Regions from separate parts of the Exiguobacterium sp. B2(2022) genome, predicted to be linked through region 1. Evidence: riboswitches for the same ligand, from Rfam matches in the RefSeq annotation. Region 1 holds a riboswitch; each other region holds the start of a gene.
The links. A riboswitch is a leader RNA that binds a small molecule or an ion and turns the genes downstream of it on or off. The one in region 1 is predicted to bind S-adenosylmethionine.

Region 1 (5,055 bases):
AGATGGGGAAGAGGTCGTGGCGTATTCGATTGAGCCGAAACGATCAAATGGCCAAGTGTTGATGTACTTACGAGGAGGAACGGCGCGAATCGGGGATGTTCGTTTACCACGTCTCATGCAGTTTGCATCGCGGGGCTTTCATGTCGTCGCCCCGGTCTATCGTGGCAATCACGGCGGGACGGGAAAAGAAGACTTTGGAGGAGAAGACTTAGAGGACGTGCTCTCGCTATTCGACCGTGTCCACATGAGTGGACGACCGGTTCACGTCCTCGGCTTTTCAAGAGGGGGCATGATGGCCCTCTCGCTCGCTTCCGAACGACCGGTCACGACGGTTACTTCATGGGCTGGCGTGACCAACCTCGAGTGGACGTATGAAGAACAGCGTTCGATGCGGAAGATGTTACGTCGGATGACGGGTGGGGACCCCGAGTCTGCAGAATCTGCGTATGTCGATCGTTCTCCGCTTTACAAGGAATGGGTCGCCCCGACACTGCTCATCCACGGTACGGACGATGAACAAGTTCGCTTACGTCATGCGACAGCCGTCGCCGAGAAATTAGGAGAACAGGCAGAGTTTTGGGTGCTCCCGTTCGGTCACCAGCTCCCGTTTTGGGATAAATGGGAGACGACCGAACAAGCGATGGATTGGATGTTGCGACAGGAAAAAGCACTGACTCGATAAAAAATCGAGTCAGTGCTTTTGTGTTAGATGACGAGTGGTCCGGCTGCGATGACGGACTCACTTGCTTTCGTGAAGCGAGTGAAGTTTTCTTTAAATTTCATGGCGAGTGCTTTTGCTTCGACGTCGTAACGAGCTGGGTCGCTCCACGTATCTCGCGGATTGAGCACGTCGCTCGGTACACCATCGATGGCTACAGGAATCTCGACATTGAAAATGTCATGTTTCATCGTTTCGACATCACGGAGCTGGCCGTTGACGGCGGCATTGACCATCGCACGCGTATAGGCGAGTTTCATACGTGAACCTTCGCCGTATGCTCCACCTGTCCAGCCCGTGTTGACGAGGTAGACATCTACATCGTGCTCTTCAATCAATTTACCGAGCATATCCGCATAACGCTCTGGAGCGAGCGGAAGGAACGGTGAACCAAAGCAAGTCGAGAACGTCGCTTGTGGTTCTGTGACACCACGCTCTGTACCAGCAAGCTTAGACGTGTAACCAGACAAGAAGTGATACATCGCCTGTTCTTTCGTCAGTTTGCTGATCGGTGGCAAGACACCATACGCATCGGCCGTCAAGAAGACGATCGTATTTGGATGACCGGCACGTGATGGGAGCATCGCGTTGTCGATGAATTCGATCGGATATGCTGCACGCGTATTTTCAGTCAAGGAGATGTTCTTGTAGTCCGGCGTACGATCTTCATTCAATACGACGTTTTCAATCAATGAACCGAAGCGGATCGCATCATAGATTTGCGGTTCGTTCTCACGCGACAAGTTGATCGTCTTCGCGTAGCAACCGCCTTCAATGTTGAAGACCCCATCCGGTGACCATCCATGCTCATCGTCTCCGATTAAGTGGCGCTGTGGATCAGCTGAAAGTGTCGTCTTCCCAGTTCCCGACAATCCGAAGAAGAGTGCCGTTTCATTTGCATCGTTAACGTTTGCCGAACAGTGCATCGATAAGACGTTTTGTTCAGGTAACAAGAAGTTCATGACGGAGAAGATTGATTTTTTAATTTCGCCACCGTACTCTGTTCCCCCGATCAGAATGGTGCGCTTGGCGAATGAAACGAGAATGAACGTCTCTGAGTTCGTGCCATCCACTGCAGGGTCGGCTTTATAACTCGGTGCATAAATTACAGTGAACGGGTCGAACGCACCTTTCGTTGGCCATTCGCGTAAAAACAGTTGTTTTGCGAATAGACTATGCCATGCATATTCTGTAATGGCACGGACCGGTAACGTATAGTGCTCATCGGCACCAGCAGACGCTTCGAGGTAATAAAGTTTGTCTTTCTTTTCTAAATGGTTGAGTACTTTGTCAAGAAGTGCTGAAAACTTCTCTTCCGCGATCGGTTGGTTCACTTTTCCCCAATCGACAAGGTTGTTGCTGACTTCATCTTGTACGACGAATTTGTCTTTCGGTGACCGTCCGGTAAAAGCACCCGTGCTGACAGATAAAGCCCCGTCTTTTGTCAGTACACCTTCACCATTTTGGATGGCTTCTTCCACCAGTTCTGGAACCGTCAAGTTCCGTTTCATGTCGGCACCATTAATTAATTCTTCGATTTTCAGGAGCGTTGTCGCCATCCTGAATCCCACCTTTCCCCTAAATAGATGTGGATGAAATCCGCATACTTCCGCGATTACGATTAATCAGTATGACATTTTTAATTATATGTGACACACTAATTAAACACAAGCGTATCCTTTCTTACAAAAACAGTTTATCACATTCTCTTATCACAAGGTGTTAAAAAACAGAAACGAAATAAAAAAATGTTTGTCGATTCACAAACAGAAATGTTTTGCAAGTCGGTGAAAAATTTTACGAATTCGTCTGATTCCCTTGACATAATCGAGCGTCATTTATATGATGGTTTTCGTAACGGATACTCTTATTCTGAGCGGTGGAGGGAACAAGGCCCTACGAAGCCCAGCAACCGTCCGACATGAAGTCTTATGCGGAAAAGGTGCTATCCTGAAGCGAAGCCATTAGCTTCGAACGATAAGAGGGTAAGGAAGAACGATTCAACCTTTCCCCATGTATGTCATCGGGGGAGGTTTTTTTCATTACCGTCCCAAAGCAACGCGTAAGGGGAACGAGTACCGTCCACATATCACCCTTATTATAGGAGGTTTTTTGAATGTCAAAATTGAACCGTCGACTTTTTACTTCAGAGTCGGTTACTGAAGGACATCCAGATAAAATTTGTGATCAGATTTCTGACTCGATTTTGGATGCCATTTTAGCGGAAGACCCGAATGCCCGTGTTGCGGCAGAAACGTCTGTCACAACAGGTCTTGTACTCGTAGCTGGTGAAATCACAACGTCAACTTACGTGGATATCCCGAAAGTTGTCCGTGAAACAGTCCGTGAAATCGGATACACACGTGCGAAATATGGTTTCGATGCGGAAACATGTGCCGTCTTGACGTCGATTGACGAGCAATCAGTAGACATTGCGCAAGGTGTCGACCAAGCTCTTGAAGCACGTGAAGGTCAGATGACTGAAGAGGAACTTGATGCAATCGGTGCAGGTGACCAAGGTCTCATGTTCGGATATGCGACAAACGAGACTCCAGAACTCATGCCGCTTCCAATCTCATTGGCGCACAAATTGTCACGTCGTCTTGCAGAAGTTCGTAAGAACGGTACGCTTGCTTACCTTCGTCCCGATGGAAAGACGCAAGTAACGGTTGAGTACGATGAGAACAACAATCCTGTTCGCATCGATACAATCGTCATCTCGACACAACACGCAGAAGAGATCACGCTCGAGCAAATTCAAGAAGACTTGAAAAAGTATGTCATCGAAGCAGTCATCCCGGCTGAACTCATCGATGCTGAAACAAAATACTTCATCAACCCGACTGGTCGCTTCGTAATCGGTGGACCACAAGGAGATGCAGGTCTTACAGGACGTAAAATCATCGTCGACACGTACGGTGGATACGCTCGTCACGGCGGTGGCGCATTCTCTGGTAAAGATCCTACAAAAGTTGACCGTTCAGCAGCATACGCAGCTCGTTATGTAGCGAAAAACATCGTTGCAGCAGGACTTGCGGATAAAGCAGAAGTTCAACTCGCTTACGCGATTGGGGTAGCACATCCAGTATCAATCGCTGTCGACACGTTCGGCACTGGTAAATTGAGCGAAACAGAGCTCGTTGAACTCGTTCGTGAGAACTTCGACCTCCGTCCAGCAGGCATCATCAAGATGCTTGACCTTCGCCGTCCAATCTACAAGCAAACAGCAGCTTACGGTCACTTCGGTCGTACAGATATCGAACTCCCATGGGAGCAAACAGATAAAGCAGCAGTTCTTGAAGAAGGCGCGAAGCGTTTCGCGTAATCAACAAAACGTTTTTTTAGGTTCAAGTCGTTGGTGGTGTCTGCTTATTGTCATTCGACGTCGATTCAGTCGAAGTGGTTTCTTGTCCAAGCGCCGTATCCTTCGCTTCGACGACTTTTTCACCAATGTCTTGTAAATCTGATTTGGCTTCTTGGGCCGTCTCGACGATTTTATTGACATCTTCTTTGACCGTATCGACTTCTCCGACGACTTTTTCATATACGTTTTGAACGTCTGTAGTCACTTCCTGAATCTTGCCAGAAGCGGTCTTCACTTGTTCAATGACTTGAGATGCCTTACCGGCTGGATCTTGTTTGACCTCATTCACGATGCCTCCGACCGAAGATTTTGCATTCGTAAGCGATTGTTTCGTCTGCTCTCGATTCGAGGAGCTAAGTAAGGCGAGGAGACCCCCGACGAGGGCACCGAGTAACATCCCGGTCACAACGCTGATCTTTGGTCCCCCAGCATCCAATTGATCAAATTGACGGTTCGGATTCTCTGTTTGTTCGACTTTCGGGTCATGCTCTAATTTTGGTTCCATGTTGTTCCACTCCTTCATGTGATTGGCATTGCTAGTGTTATACCCTAGTCGATTGCGGACATAACGTTTTCTTATGAATCGTCATGAAAAAGAAACGAATGGCAGGATAAAAACGTGACGATAGGGAATGATACAAATAGATTGGCCAAAAGGGGGAAGCTGTCATGAACATGAGGGAAGCAGTTCCAGAAGATGCAGCATTAATTCGAACGATTGCACTTGCGACGATTTCAGAGGATGATTTGAATCGTTTGAAAGCGATGGAGCGCGCTTATCGACAAGAAGAGATTGTTCGAGCGATCAGTTCGAGTGAAGAAGCACGAGAGCAATACTTTATCGTCGGCGAGTTCGAAGAAGATGTCATCGGATTCTGTCATGCCATCGATCGCGGTGACATGTGGGAGATGCTTCGTCTTTATCTTCACCCTGATTATCACCGGAACGGGTATGGGGCAGCCTTTTTAAACT
Region 2 (5,055 bases), on a different contig from region 1:
CCTTATCCCCATGTAACCAATGATGAGTCGAATCAAAGCGACTAAGTGCATTATGAACGGCGTGCGCGACGGCAACACGTGTGCCGGCATCCCCGAACCCACCAACCGCACCACCGATTGCGAGGACATGGTCGACGATATATCGGACGTCCGTTCCATAACGACGAAAGTCCTGTTCATGAATCGACAAGTCCATCAATTTACCGCACTGCGCAGCAAGTGATAACCCGGACTGAATCCCTGCATCCTTTGAAGTCGTCCCGCTAATATAACGAGCCTCGAACCACTTTGCGACCGTGTCGATGACGCCAGCCTTGAAATAGTCATAAGGCGAATCACGTAACAGTCGTTCATCTGCGATGACGCGCTCGATGACGACCGGAAACGTGTCATAGCGAATGTAAGACCCTTCCTCACTGTAGATGACGCTCAGTGGTGTGAAGGCTGCACAGTTTGATACGAGTGTCGGGACAACAATGAGCGGGACTGACTGAGCGAATGCAATCCGCTTCGCCGTATCAATCAATTTACCTCCGCCGACGGCAATCCATACGTCTGGTCGATAGGCATTCAAACGATTTACTTCTTCGTCTGAACATTCACCGTAAAATCGTACACTCGGAATTTCTGCTAGACGAGGGAACACGCGAACCGCTTCACCGTATCCGTTCAATCCTCTCAAAACGAGTGCCTCCCGATTCCCAATCAACGTATGAAGGTCCTCGAGCGCATTATGCGAATGGTCATATTCGAGCACGGCCTGACGAATCACAAATGTACCTCCTCATAGGCTGCAAACAGTCTCTCAATCCGTTCTACCGCTTCATCAATCTTCTGTTCAGACGATACGAGACCGAAACGGATGTGGTGCTCTCCCTCTGTTCCGAAGAAGTAGCCTGGTGTGACGGCGACTCCCGCCTCGTGGAGTAACTTTGTCGAGAACGATTTTGCATCCCCCTCAGGTACTTTCGCCCATACAAAGAACGAACCCTTTGGTGCCTCAATCTCCCACCCCGCCCGGCGTAACCCATTAATCAATCGGTTTCGTCTTGTTTCGTAAAGTGAGGCTAGGTCGTCACGTAAGTCACGCGGGGATTCTAATGCCACGATCGCTGCCTCTTGAATGGCCGAGAAGACAGAGACGTGGACGTGATCTTGATATGTGTTGATGGCTTCGATGATATCGGCATTTCCGACCGCGAACGCGACACGCCACCCTGACATATTGAACGCCTTCGACATCGTGTATACTTCAATTCCAATATCTTTCGCACCATCTGCCTGCAGGAAGCTCGGTGGAACATAACCGTCGAACCCAATGCTTCCATAAGCGAAATCGTGGACGACCATCACATCATGCTTTTTCGCAAACGCGACGGTCTCTTCAAAGAATGCTGGTGTTGCGACAGCCCCAGTCGGATTGCTCGGGTAGTTCAAATACATGAGTTTCGCATGGCACGGATCGAGTGTTGAATAGTTCGGAAGAAAGCCATGTTCCTCTTTTAGCGTCAAATCGATGATTTCCGCACCTGCGAGCCTCGCTCCAGAGATGTAATCCGGGTAACCCGGGTTCGGGAGCAAAATCCCGTCACCTGGTTCGAGAAGGCATTGTGGGAGTGTGATCAAACCTGATTTACTACCAATCAAGATGGCGACTTCTCGTTCCGGGTCGAGTTCGACACCATATTCACGAGAGTAAAATGATGCGACCGCCTGTTTCAATCGGGTCTGTCCTCGAAATGGACCGTATTGGTGTGTGGTCGGGTCCGTGAGGGCACGTTCGAGCGCCTCACAGATTGGAGCGGGCGTCGGTAAATCGGGTGTCCCTTGCCCGAGTCGGATGACGCTCTTCCCGCTTGCCTCTACCGCTGCGACCTCTTCTGCTAATCCGACGAAGTGTTGCGTCGGTAAAGATTTTAATAATTGTGAACGTCTGTCTGCCATGATTCTTCCTCCTGATACGAAAAAACACCCCTTTCTGAGGAAAGGGGTGCTCAATACAGACGTATGTAGTCAACCACCTTCCCATCTCTCAAGGTCACCTTGCTGGAATTAGCACAGTATTTTGCAATCTGTTGCTGAAGCTTCATCGGGCCAGTCCCTCCGCTTCTCTTGATAGAAAGTGTTATTCGCTATGTAATTTTTGTATGTCCCTAAGTTAACCAGACATTTCCAACGGTGTCAAACATTTTTTTCAAAGTGAACATCTATTGAATCCTTTTCAAAAAACATTCATAGTAAAAGAGTAGAAAAATTATATTTGTATGAGGGGATAGAGCATTGGAGCTTAATCGTCAACTTATTTGGAAACTCAGTGTGATCGGTCTGATTTTACTCGTCTTATGGCGGGTCATCAGTGAACCGGATACCATCTCACGTGTTTTGCAGTACACGTTTCAGTTACTGACCCCGATCATCATGGGGATTGCCATCGCTTTGTTACTCAACACCGTACTCTCTTATATTGAAGAACGGTTCCATTTGAAGCGATATCAAGGTCTGCTCATCGTCTATATCACGTTTATCGGGATTTTAGCGATCTCCGTCGTCACGTTGTTCCCGCGGATCTACTCGAGTCTTTCATCACTCATCGAGGAGTTACCCGTCTACATCCGTCAAATCGATGCGTTCTTAGGTGATGTAAACAATTACTTGAAAGACTATAATGCGACGATCGCCCAGGCGATTGATTTTGCACGCTTCGAGGATCGTTATTCCGGATGGGTCGAGACGGCCGTCCTCTCTTCTGTCAGTTATGTCTCTAGTTTCACGATGACATTGATCAACTTCTTGATTGGGATTGTCATCTCCATCTATCTGTTAAAAGACAAAGAAGTCTTCGCTCGCATGTTCAAACGCCTTCTCTACGCGCTCTTACCAGTGGGCACTGCGAAGACGACAATCGATATCTTTCAGGAGATGGACTACATTTTTAAACGATACATCATCGGTAAATCACTCGATTGTCTGATCATCGGTGTTCTCGCTGTCATCGGACTCTTAATCATCGGGGCGCCATACGCGTTACTTCTTGGTGTCATCGTCGGGGTGCTCAATTTTATCCCATACGTCGGTCCGCTACTGGGGATGATCCCAGCGTTTATCATCACTTACTTCTATGATCCGTTCACCGCCGTATTGGTGCTCTTGTTCATCTTCTTGTTGCAGCAATTTGACGGGTTATGGCTCGGGCCGAAGATTTTGGGTGACAGCGTCGGAATCACTCCGTTTTGGGTCATCACATCGATTATCATCGGAGGAAGTCTATTCGGTCTCGTCGGCATGTTTGTGAGTGTCCCGATCACGGCGATGATTCAAGTCGTCTTGTCTAGACTGATTGATTATCGTTTGAATCGAAAAAATTTAAATGAATTACTCTAAATCCTCCCAATAATTTGTTGACACATTGATGAAATGTGTCATACAGTTGAAGAGAAGAACAACAATTAACAGAAAGGAGAGGTTCCCATGTCAGTAGTATCTTCGAAACCATTCATTCAAGTTCATACTGATTGGCAGGCACCTCTTCGATTGATTCATATCTAAGACGCCTGCCTAACTAGGCATGCATAAACAACGTGGGACGTCGTATGCCTTCATGCATATGACGTCCCTTTTGTGTCTAAAATTAAATAAAGCAGGTGACCTGTATGTTTCAATCACTCAAGCAACTCGACCGCAACATTTGGATACGTTTCTTAGGAGAAACGATCACGGGAATCATGATGTTCATGATTGCCCCATTCTTAGTCCTTTATTATAGTGACCAGTTAGACAGCTATCTTCAAGTCGGAATCATCATGGCGACGGGACCAATCATGGCGCTCCTCGGCTCGATGATTGGGGGACGGCTTGCTGATCTATACGGACGCAAACCAATCATGATGATCGCCATCGTTGGTGACGCGCTCGCCCTCATCGGTTTTGCGTTCGCCGACTCGTTTTGGCCGTTGCTCTTACTCAATGCCATGCTCGGCTTGACCAATTCATTGTTCCACCCCGCTGCCAGTGCAATGGTCGCTGATGTCACGGAACCCGAGCATATGAACGAGGCGTTCGGCCTCTTACGAATGGGGCATAACATCGGAGCCGCATTCGGACCGCTTCTCGGGAGTGCGGTACTGTTTATCGACAGGGAGCTCATTTTCTTTGCGGCTGCTTTCATCTTTGGATTATATGCCCTCGTGCTTGGGGCATTTATTCACGAGTCGTTGCCGGAGTTCACGGAAGATGAGACCCCGAGCAACCGTGAAGTGTTGCGCGTATTCTATAACGACCGCGTGTTTCTGATCTTTATCTTTGCGGGTATATTCATATCAATGGGGTTCTCGGTCGTCGAAAGTATGTTGCCGCTCTTTTTGAAAGAGTCGCTCCCGACGTATACGGATCAACAAAACCCATTCCCTTACCTGTTGGCACTTAACGGGATTCTCGTCGTTCTTTTCCAGTTCCCGATTGCATCGAAGCTTGGGAATAAGCCTTTTGGGAAAGTCATGTTTGCTGGAGCTACCGTATTCGGGATTGGGATGGTCTTGATTGCAATCGTCCCGAGAGCATTGTACGCTCTCGACGTTCCTTATCTCCCACTCGTCGGGATTTTACTCGCCGTCTACGCGTTTTACACGTTTGGCGAGATGATCATGTCCCCTGTCCAACAGACATTCATCGCCTTGATTGCGCCAGAGAACATGCGCGGCGCCTACAATGGGGCTGCGAGTGTCCAGTGGCTGATCGGCGGTGTGACGGCACCGATTATCGCAAGCGTCTTCTTCGATCATCGTGCCGGGCATATCGCACTGATTTTGATCGGCGGCGCGAGCTGTCTGTCAGGTATTATTTACTGGCAACTCGGACGTCACGTTCAAGCGACAGAAGCAAAGCAAAAATCCGCGTAATCACTCATTGACCACACTCTCTGTTTTTTAGAAAGTGTGGTCTTTTCATTCTTTTCATTCTTATTAAAATTTGAAATTATCATTCAATTCACTTTACAATCATAATAATCCTTTTTATGATAAAACGGTTAAGGAGGGATCTTTCATGGAAAGGATCGAT
Region 3 (5,055 bases), on a different contig from region 1:
CTGCCTGCTTGATGGCACGGCTCGCCCCTTTTGCGAACTCATCCCACATCGCAAACACCGCATCGATTTCGCCTTCCGGATACTTCTTCAAAATCGCCTCCATCTGACTTTGCGTATCGAGCGCCGTGTTATTCGTCGCCGAACCGAACTTCGCAACTTCTTGGATGCCCGGGTAGCGTTTCAAGAACGCATCATAAATCGTATGACGACGTTCCATCGGGGTGAATCCGCCGACCCAAATCGTGACGATGTTTCCTTCGCCGTCCAAATCTTCAGCAAGTGCTTTGAGTGAGCGCCAAGCGAGGGAATAATCATCTTGGTCGATGACCGTCACCCCTTCATTCGTTAAATCGTTGTCGAATGCGACGACTTTGATGCCCTTATCGAGTGCCCGTTGAACAGGCTCTTTCAAGGCATCGGCACGTCCGTGGTCAATCAAGATCACATCGACCCCTTGTGTTGTCGCCGTATCAACGTAACTCGCCATCTTCGACAAATCATTATCGGCGTTATACACTTTCACGTTGCCTCCGAACGCTTCGACTTGCTCGGTCACCCCTTCGATATACTGCGAAGAGAACGTCCCAATCGACATCTGCATGACGAGGGCGACCTCTAGGTCTTTCGGAAGCGTCTCCTTCGGTTGCGCCTGTTCGTTCGTGCATCCGGCAAGCGCTAGGATGACGGTCAACAGGAAGAAGATGATTTTTTTAGACATATGCGTTTCCTCCTACGTGTTCAACAATGACCGACTCGGTCGGTTCGAGCACACCTGTCTCTGTGATCAGACCGGTGATGAGTTCTGGTGGGGTCACATCAAACGCCGGATTGAAGACGGTGATGCCGACAAGTGCCGTCGGGTGTCCCCCGATATGTGTCACTTCATGCGCGTCCCGTTCTTCGATTTGAATCGTGTCGTCTGCTTCCAAATCAAACGTCGAATGCGGGGCTGCCACATAAAACGGGATGCCGTAATGCTTCGCCAAAATCGCGAGCTGGAGTGTCCCAATCTTGTTGGCCGTATGACCGGTACGAGTGATGCGATCCGCCCCGACGATGATGGCATCGATTTGTTTCGTCTGAATCGTCCATGCCGCCATATTATCCGTGATCAATGTGACGTCGATGTCTGCCCGGTCGAGCTCCCATACCGTCAACCGTGCCCCTTGAAGCAGTGGACGAGTTTCCGACGCGAACACACGAAACGGGATGCCCCGCTCTTTTCCGACATAGAACGGCGCGAGCGCGGTACCGTACCGTGACGTCGCAATGGCACCGGCGTTACAAATCGTCAACACGTTCCCCCCGGCAGGTAACACGGTCAACGCATGTTCACCAATCGTGCGATACGTGGCCACGTCTTGTTCATAGATTTCAATCGCACGCGCCTTGATGGCTTTTGCGATCTGCTCAAAGTCTTCCCCCACATTCAGTCGAAGGAGTGATTCGATGACGTGTTGTAAGTTGACCGCTGTTGGTCTTGTCGCAATCAACCGTTGGCCGACCTGGTCCAATTGGCGGTGAAAATATAAATTGTCCTGGAGACGTGATGCCTCTTTCGCAAGGACGAACGCCCCGAAGTAAGCGATGGCCGGCGCACCTCGGACTTGGAGCGACTTGATTGCCTGTTCGGCCTGTTCGAGCGTCAAAACTTCGACATAGCGCTCTTCTTGCGGCAACTGTGTCTGATCTAAAATCGTCAACACTTCCGTGTCGGCATCGAAATGTATGCTTTGCACACTCATACCCGCACCTCCGATAGAACCGGGATCAGCTGATCGATGGATTGAATCTGATGACGCTGTTTGATGAGACGCGTGCCAAGTTCTAGGGCGTGACGTTTCCGTTCGATCCGAAGGTTGTCTGGTAATGTTTCTAAGTCAGCAACGCCCGCTAGACCGACCGTCCGTCGAATCAATTCGCAGCCTGCGTAGCCGATCGCATCACTCAAAATCGATGGCAACAGTTCGTCCACGAATCCTACTGTGTTGAACGGTTCGACCGCCTGTGTGAAGCGTGTACGGAACGTTTTCTCGAACGTCTCCCAAACAGTGAGCACTTCTGTGAAGCGTTCGAACCGCTTCAACGGATGCGCATATGTCGAGAACACCAGATGGGCAATGATTTGACCGATGTCAAAACCGAATGGGCCGTAAAACGCAAACTCAGGATCGATGATTTTCGTTTCTTGACGCGTCGCAAAAATGCTTCCTGTATGTAAATCTCCATGTAGCAACGCTTCATGTTTTGTCACGAAGCCGACCTTCAATTTCGTCACTTCAATTTTCAAGGCGAGGTCTGACCACAGTTGTTCCACGTCCGGACGAAGGGTCGCTTCGATTTGATTCGATTCTGCATCACGATACGGGTCGGTGAAAATCAGCTTTTCCGTGATGTCGCATAGCTCTGGATTGTAATACTCTTTTTCGATTTGTTTCTTGGCGAGCGGTCCGTTCGCATAGTCAGACGTCGCAAACAACGTTTCACCGAGGAATGTACCGACGTGACGCGCCAAATTCGGATAGCTCTCTCCTTTTAGGAAGCCCGTCCGGACGATTTCAAACGCTGACAAATCTTCCAAAATCGTATAGGCAAGTTCACGATCGCTCCCGATTACATCCGGTACGAATTGCGGTACGACTCTTGAAAACTCACGGAGTGCCAGTTGTTCAATCCACGAACGGTCGAGCGTGAGTGGCCAGCTCTCTCCCACGACTTTTGCATACGGTAACGCCTGTTTCACGATCAATGACGTTTCTCCTTGACGAATGCGAAAGACGAGATTTAAATTTCCATCTCCGATTTCCTCACATTCTGCAATCCCCTCTTCTAGTAACCCCAACTGTCGAACGTGTTCGACGACACTTTGTTCTGTAAACGCCTCATAAGCCATGATGATTTTCCCCTTTCTTGAATCTATGCATGAAAAAAGCCCCTTTCTCCGCGAGAAAGAGGCACACCCAAATTGGTTGTTCCTCTCATCTTTCAGACATATGTCTGGTGGATGTAGCACCGTGCCAAATGGTCGGTTGCTGCGGCGTCTTAGGGCCAATTCCCTCTGCCAACTCGCGATAAGAGTAAATGATGTAATTGTGTTTGACGTGTTGAGACGAATATTACGGACTAGGCACGCTAGTTGTCAATCCTCTATTTTCGGTCGACTCCCTATTTTTGACACGCATATATAGAAACATTATTTTAAAACTTTTTTTCTCAAAAAAAGGAATTGACGAGTGAGCGATTCTATGTAAAAATTCAATTAAATTTCACAACTTCACAACTATTCTTATCAAGAGCAGACGGAGGGACAAGCCCGATGATGTCGCAGCAACCGACCAGAAATGGCACGGTGCTAATTCTTGCAGCTATCGCTGAGAGATAAGAGTTCATTGTTTTCGAATGACCTCTTGCCTTGGCATGAGGTCATTTTTTGTTTGACCTGAAAGGAGGAACTTATGGGAATCATCGCAACTTATGAAATCAAACATACCGATCACGTCGAACGCGTGGCTGAGAAAATCGCACATGAGCTGACCGTCGGAACATGGACCGAATTGAACCATCTCGAACAGCATCAACTACAGGCGTTCCGTGGCGAGGTCATCGATACCTCCCAACAGGAAACGACGAGTCGTTTCTCGATTCGTTACCCGCTACATAATGTGACGCCGGACTTCTCGTCCATTCTGACGACGACATTCGGAAAACTGTCGCTCGACCCAAACGTCCAATTTGTCGACCTATCGTTCCCGAATGAGCTCGCATCGGACTTTCCGGGTGCCGCATTCGGCGTCGAAGGTGTCCGCAACATCCTTCAAGTACACGACCGACCGCTCGCCATGAGCATCTTCAAAGGCGTCATCGGGCGTGACCTTGATTTTTTGGCGACACAACTTCGTGACCAGTTTGCAGGTGGCATCGATCTCGTGAAAGACGATGAGATTTTATATGACAACCCGCTCACCCCATCGATCGAACGGGCACGGGTCGGGGCATCGATCATTCAAGAACATCAAGAACTGACGGGTCGTTCCGTTCTATACGCCGTCACGTTGAGCGGACCCGTTTTCACCTTACGCGACCAGGCAAAACGTTTGATCGAGGCAGGCGCGACCGCACTGTTGTTCAATGTGTATACGTACGGGCTCGATGCGTTACGAGAGCTCGCCAAAGACCCTGAGATTCACGTCCCGATTTTGGCACATCCCGCTTTCGCGGGAGCGTTGACCGGATCGATTCGTCATTCCCTCCTTTTCGGGAAACTGATTCGACTCGCCGGGGCGGACTTGACGCTCTTCCCGTCGCCATATGGTTCACTCTCGACACCGAAAGACGAAACACAACAGATTCAAACGTATGCGACGGAATCCCATTGGACGAAACCGATTCTGACGGTCCCGTCTGCCGGGATTCACCCAAGACTCGTTCCGGATTTGATTCGTGACTTCGGAACGGATGTCGTCATCAATGCAGGCGGTGGGATTCATGGGCATCCCGACGGTGCGGTTGCCGGTGCGAGGGCATTCCGCCAAGCAATCGATCAGGCAATCGGTAAAACGAGCGAGACCGATGCGTTATCGACTGCGCTGAATGCGTGGGGTGCGCGATGAGTACGCACGTCATCTGTGATTTCGACGGAACCATCACGGAAGAAGATAACATCATCGCGTTGATGCGACGCTTCGCCCCACCTGAATGGGTCGAACTCAAAGATGGTGTTTTGAACCGAACGCTCTCCATTCGAGAAGGCGTCGGTCAGATGTTCAGCCTGCTCCCGAGTAACCAGCAAGAGCGGTATCGTGAGTTTCTTCAGTCGACCATCACGCTTCGAGCGGGGTTTGTCGAGTTTTTGCAAGAGACCCAGTCGCACGGCTTTCGGTTTGATGTCGTCAGTGGGGGCATGGACTTTTTCGTCCATCCGATTCTAGGAGGTCATGTCGCACCGGAACACATCTACTGCAATCACGTTGATTTTTCAGAAGCGACAGCGCGCGTTACATGGCCTCATTCATGTGATGCCCATTGTTCGAACGATTGCGGATGTTGCAAACCGAC
Region 4 (5,055 bases), on a different contig from region 1:
GGTATCCGATGTATGTCGTGATCTGTGAGATATACGTCAATAAGAAGGCACCGATGCCCCCTGCGACGACAATGACTGTCATCGGCATGACGATGACCGTATACGTCTTCAAGTGGGGAGCGAGCTTCATGACAAGAATCGTAGCGATCGCAGCGGTCACACCGGCTGTGATCACGTCACCGATTTCGGCCATCACGAACGCACCTTCGTTAATTCGAACGGCGCCACTGCCGACATAGGTTGCGATGGCGATTGTTCCAGCCTCTAAAATCGATCGTCCGAACTGCATCGCGACGGCAAGACCGATAATGGCCGGGAGGAGTCGCATCGCAATCGTCGTCGCATCCAATATGAATTGAAGAGACGGAAAATAAGGGAGTATAGCTTTCGTGAGTTCACCGAGCAGCGCGCTCGGGATGAGGGCGATCAGAATCGCCATACTGAGACCGTTTAAGACGTTCATCGTAAATTGCTTTGTCGTACCTGTTGCCTGTTCCGTCATCATTCATTCACCTGTCCTTCTTCTTTGCTGTTATGTACAAAAGCGATAAAGTTAGAACCCATATTATTCCTATCCGACAGAAGAGTCAAGAGAATCATTGAAAAATTCTGAAATTTCACGAGAGCACGATTTTTGAACGGGACTCGAACGACCATTATAATGACAGGAGAGGTGAGAAAAATGATTACAGACGGATTCTTATATATATACGCCCCGATGTGTGGTACATGCGCTGTCGCGGAGAAAATGTTGACGGTCGTCGAGGCGGTCGACCCTGAAATTCAGATTGAAAAACGCGATGCGAACTATATCCCAAACGAGCTTGAAGCTTATCAGGTGATGAGTGTCCCAGCGCTGTTAAAGCTTGAAAATGGCGAGGTTCGGGATCGTCTTTACGCCTTTCAAAACGTTCAACACGTCCTCTCTTTCGTGAAGTGAGAGAGGAACATTAGAATAATCTGAAAATTTTAAATAATCAGTTGACACAGAAAGTTCACGAATGGTATATTCATTACAACATCTTACTTGAACACAAAATAGGACGCGATATTCCCGACATCAAGACGTTTTGGTGAAGCCGCTGCTACCTTTATACGAATACACGTCAGTCTTCCCTTCGATTGTCCCCCAAAAAAATCAAGCGAAGAAAGACGTTCCGTATAATCGCACGGTCCAAGTCAAGATCGAGTGATGATTGGTGAATCTCCCCCATATAAGGATGTAAATCTTGAACGGGCAAAAGATTTTCATCTATGGGCTGTCCTTCCGTGACTCAAGGTGCTACGTTCTGTGTCGTCCTCGGACGGCACCTTTTTTTGATTTTTTTGAAAAAATGATTTGACAGCAGAAAAAGCTGTCGCTATGATAAAGCTAATCGAATACACAACACTCTTATCAAGAGAGGCTGAGGGACTGGCCCTATGACGCCCAGCAACCGCGGAGCAATCCGAAATGGTGCTAATTCCAGCAAGGTGAGAAACCTTGACAGATGAGAGCAATCGTTGTCCGTACGATAAAGTGCGCACGTTTGCTCAAGAAACCTTGACAGATGAGAGCAATCGTTGTCCGTACGATAAAGTGCGCACGTTTGCTCAAACGTGCGCGCTTTTTTTGTTGTCAGGAGGGAAATGTATTGATTCAATTACGAAACGTCGCCAAATGGTTCGATACGAAAAATGGTCGTGTCCAGGCGGTCGATGATGTATCACTAACGATTGATCGCGGTGAAATTTTTGGAATAATCGGATATTCGGGGGCGGGAAAGTCGACGCTCATCCGATTGCTCAACCGTCTCGAATCACCGTCTAGCGGTGAAATCGAGGTCGCCGGGAGTGAGCTCACGAAGCTCAGCCCGAAAGAATTACGAGGGGTTCGCAAGAACGTCTCGATGGTCTTCCAGCACTTTAACCTTCTGTGGTCGCGCACGGTCGCAGAAAACATCAGCTTCCCACTCGAATTGATCGGGGTTCCGGCAAGTGAGCGGAAGCGTCGGGTTCAAGAACTCGTCGAGCTCGTCGGACTATCAGGTCGCGAAGACAGCTATCCGTCACAATTATCGGGCGGTCAAAAACAGCGAGTCGGGATTGCCCGCGCGCTCGCTACAAATCCAGAGGTGCTCCTCTGTGACGAAGCGACAAGCGCGCTCGACCCGAAGACGACGGATTCGATTCTTGAACTGCTCGTCAGCATCAATAAGAAGCTCGGATTGACAATCGTCCTCATCACACATGAGATGCACGTCATCCAAAAGATTTGTCATCGCGTCGCCGTGATGGAGGCAGGGAAAGTCGTTGAGACAGGTCAAGTCTCTGACGTGTTCCAACATCCGGAGCAGCCGATCACGAAAGAATTCGTCAAGCAAATCGGGGCGGTCGACGATCTGTCGCTCACGTTCGAACATTTGAAAGCACGCTATCCGAGTGGGCAAATCGTCAAATTGAAATTCTTGAACGAAACGGCAGAACAGCCGATTTTGTCTGACGTCCTTAAGACGCACGACATCGGATTCAACATCATCGGCGGGAACGTGACTCAGTCACAAGTCGGTGCGCTCGGCACGCTATTCATCCAATTGATTGGGGAAGCACGAGAAATCGAACGCGCCATCGCGTCGATTCGTTCGCAATCAGTAGAAGTGGAGGTGGAAAGCGATGTTTCCTAACGTAGACTGGCAAATCATGATGGAACAGACATGGGAGACGTTATACATGACGCTCGTCGCGGGTGTCGCGACGTTTGTGATTGGACTCGCTTTAGGTTTGATTCTTTATATTACAAACGAATCGCTATTATTGAAGAATCGTCCGATTTACGTCTTCGTCAGCGCGATCGTCAACGTGTTCCGTTCGATCCCGTTCATCATCTTAATCATCTTACTCATCCCGTTCACGTTGTTCCTGCTCGGTACGATGCTCGGTTCGACGGCGGCGCTTCCGGCACTTATCATCGGAGCTGCACCGTTCTACGCCCGTATGGTCGAACTTGCCCTTCGTGAAGTCGACCGCGGTGTCATCGAGGCAGCGGAATCGATGGGCGCGACGAAATGGCAAATCATTTATAAAGTGTTGATTCCGGAAGCACTTCCGGCAATCGTTTCAGGACTCACGGTGACCATTGTGGCAATCGTCGGTTATACGGCGATGGCCGGTGTCGTCGGAGGCGGCGGACTCGGGAACTTGGCCTTCTTGGAAGGGTTCCAACGCTCACAAAACGACGTCACGTTCGTGGCGACGGTGCTCATCTTGATCATCGTGTTCGTCATCCAGTTCATCGGTGACCGACTCGTCACAAAAATTGATAAACGTTCAGCTTAATTACACATACACCATTTGGAGGGATTCATAATGAAAACTTGGAAAACAGTACTCGGATTGACAGCTTTATCAGCATTCACAGTTCTCGCGGCTTGCGGCGGGGAAGAGGCAGAAACAGGTTCTGGCGATGAAAAAACATTGGTTGTCGGTGCGTCGAACGTACCGCACGCTGAGATTTTAGAGCACGTACAAGAAGAATATGAAGCAAAGGGCTACAAACTCGAAATCAAGAAGTTCCAAGACTACGTGCTTCCGAACAAGACGCTCGCAAGTGGTGAGCTTGATGCGAACTACTTCCAACATGAGCCATACCTCAAATCACAAATGGCTGAAAACAAAGACTATAAATTCGCATCTGCGGGTGGCGTTCACATTGAGCCAATCGGTGTCTACTCACAAGACTACAAATCGCTCGACGAACTTCCTGAAGGTGCGGAAATCATCATGAGTTCATCGGTTGCTGACCACGGACGTATCCTCACGATGCTCCAATCAGAAGGTCTCATCACACTTGCTGAAGGCAAGACAGTCGATGCGACAGTCTCTGACATCGTTGATAACCCGAAAAACTTGAAATTTAAGACGGACGTTGAAGCAGCACTTCTTCCGACAGCTTACAACAACGGAGAAGGCGATGCGGTCCTCATCAACACGAACTACGCGATCGATGCAGGCCTCAACCCACTTGAAGATGCCATCGCACTTGAAGGCGAAGACTCACCATACGTCAACTTGATCGTCACACGTGAAGGAGACGAAGAAGATGAGCGCGTCAAGGCACTTCTCGAAGTATTGACTTCTGAAGAGACACAACAGTGGATCTTGGACGAATACAAAGGTGCAGTCGTACCGGTACAACAATAAGCAATCTCGACTCAGGGGTCATCCCCTGGGTCTTTTTTTGTCTAGTGTTCTTTCATAAAGAGAAGTACACTACATATATGAAAGAAAAGGGGGGATTTGGATGAAGCTCAGACAGATTCATCCACTGACGTGGGGCGTCCTGTTCGGGACGTTTTTTGCACGACTGGCGACGTTTTTCGTCATGCCATTTTTTGCGATCTATCTGGCCACGCTCGGCTTTTCGGCGAGTGTGATTGGAACGATCTTTGCCGTGACGGCACTTTCGGGTCTGTTCATGAGCTTCTTTGGAGGAACTCTTTCTGACCGATATGGGCGAAAACAGCTCATGCTGATCGGCATCGTGCTCAATGCCGTCACGTTCGCTGGTCTCGCGCTCGCGACCGAGTTGTTTTGGTTTTATATGTTATCGATGTTGATGGGCATGTCGCGATCTTTCTTAGAACCGGCTTCGCGGGCACTTATCAGTGACACGACGCAGGCAGACCAACGGGTCATCGTCTATAACGTCCGTTACTTCATGATCAATATCGCCGCGGCCATCGGGCCACTCTTGGCGGTCGTCTTATCGCTCACAGGTGTAAAGACCGCATTCTTTGTCGTGACGGCAGTATACATATTGTATGGAATCATCATCTCGATCTTGTTTTATAAGTATCCGTTTGAAGAAGGAGACGGGGTCAAGGCACGGCCACGCTTGACGGAGACGTTTCGCGTTTTACGAGACGACCGGACATTCCGTGCGGTCATCATCGGGATGATTTTCGCGATTATCGGTTACAGTCAGTTCAATTCGACGCTTCCTCAATTCATTGCGTTACGCGACGGACTAGAAGACGGTTCGAGATTGTTCGCTTACTTATTGACGACGAACGCAAT

Region 2: another riboswitch for S-adenosylmethionine. It lies ahead of ON063_RS02890 (aminotransferase class I/II-fold pyridoxal phosphate-dependent enzyme); the one in region 1 lies ahead of metK (methionine adenosyltransferase).
Region 3: another riboswitch for S-adenosylmethionine. It lies ahead of ON063_RS08940 (2,3-diketo-5-methylthiopentyl-1-phosphate enolase); the one in region 1 lies ahead of metK (methionine adenosyltransferase).
Region 4: another riboswitch for S-adenosylmethionine. It lies ahead of ON063_RS03465 (methionine ABC transporter ATP-binding protein); the one in region 1 lies ahead of metK (methionine adenosyltransferase).

Annotation. Positions count from the first base shown of each region.
Region 1 is NZ_JAPEHX010000025.1:1,771-6,825, reverse strand. It holds gene ON063_RS06680 (alpha/beta hydrolase family protein) at 1-682, shown strand, start outside; gene pckA (phosphoenolpyruvate carboxykinase (ATP)) at 706-2,277, opposite strand; SAM riboswitch class I at 2,583-2,702, shown strand; gene metK (methionine adenosyltransferase) at 2,835-4,043, shown strand; gene ON063_RS06665 (hypothetical protein) at 4,066-4,587, opposite strand; gene ON063_RS06660 (GNAT family N-acetyltransferase) at 4,752-5,055, shown strand, end outside.
Region 2 is NZ_JAPEHX010000009.1:3,636-8,690, reverse strand. It holds gene ON063_RS02895 (iron-containing alcohol dehydrogenase) at 1-772, opposite strand, end outside; gene ON063_RS02890 (aminotransferase class I/II-fold pyridoxal phosphate-dependent enzyme) at 769-1,944, opposite strand; SAM riboswitch class I at 2,023-2,122, opposite strand; gene ON063_RS02885 (AI-2E family transporter) at 2,281-3,381, shown strand; gene ON063_RS02880 (MDR family MFS transporter) at 3,651-4,895, shown strand; partial or broken gene ON063_RS02875 (peptide MFS transporter) at 5,041-5,055, shown strand, end outside.
Region 3 is NZ_JAPEHX010000037.1:18,994-24,048, reverse strand. It holds gene ON063_RS08955 (sugar ABC transporter substrate-binding protein) at 1-718, opposite strand, end outside; gene mtnA (S-methyl-5-thioribose-1-phosphate isomerase) at 711-1,745, opposite strand; gene mtnK (S-methyl-5-thioribose kinase) at 1,742-2,893, opposite strand; SAM riboswitch class I at 2,976-3,078, opposite strand; SAM riboswitch class I at 3,284-3,385, shown strand; gene ON063_RS08940 (2,3-diketo-5-methylthiopentyl-1-phosphate enolase) at 3,456-4,610, shown strand; gene ON063_RS08935 (2-hydroxy-3-keto-5-methylthiopentenyl-1-phosphate phosphatase) at 4,607-5,055, shown strand, end outside.
Region 4 is NZ_JAPEHX010000011.1:16,909-21,963, reverse strand. It holds gene ON063_RS03475 (PTS transporter subunit IIC) at 1-502, opposite strand, end outside; gene ON063_RS03470 (thioredoxin family protein) at 683-940, shown strand; SAM riboswitch class I at 1,391-1,497, shown strand; gene ON063_RS03465 (methionine ABC transporter ATP-binding protein) at 1,635-2,663, shown strand; gene ON063_RS03460 (methionine ABC transporter permease) at 2,653-3,315, shown strand; gene ON063_RS03455 (MetQ/NlpA family ABC transporter substrate-binding protein) at 3,346-4,179, shown strand; gene ON063_RS03450 (MDR family MFS transporter) at 4,280-5,055, shown strand, end outside.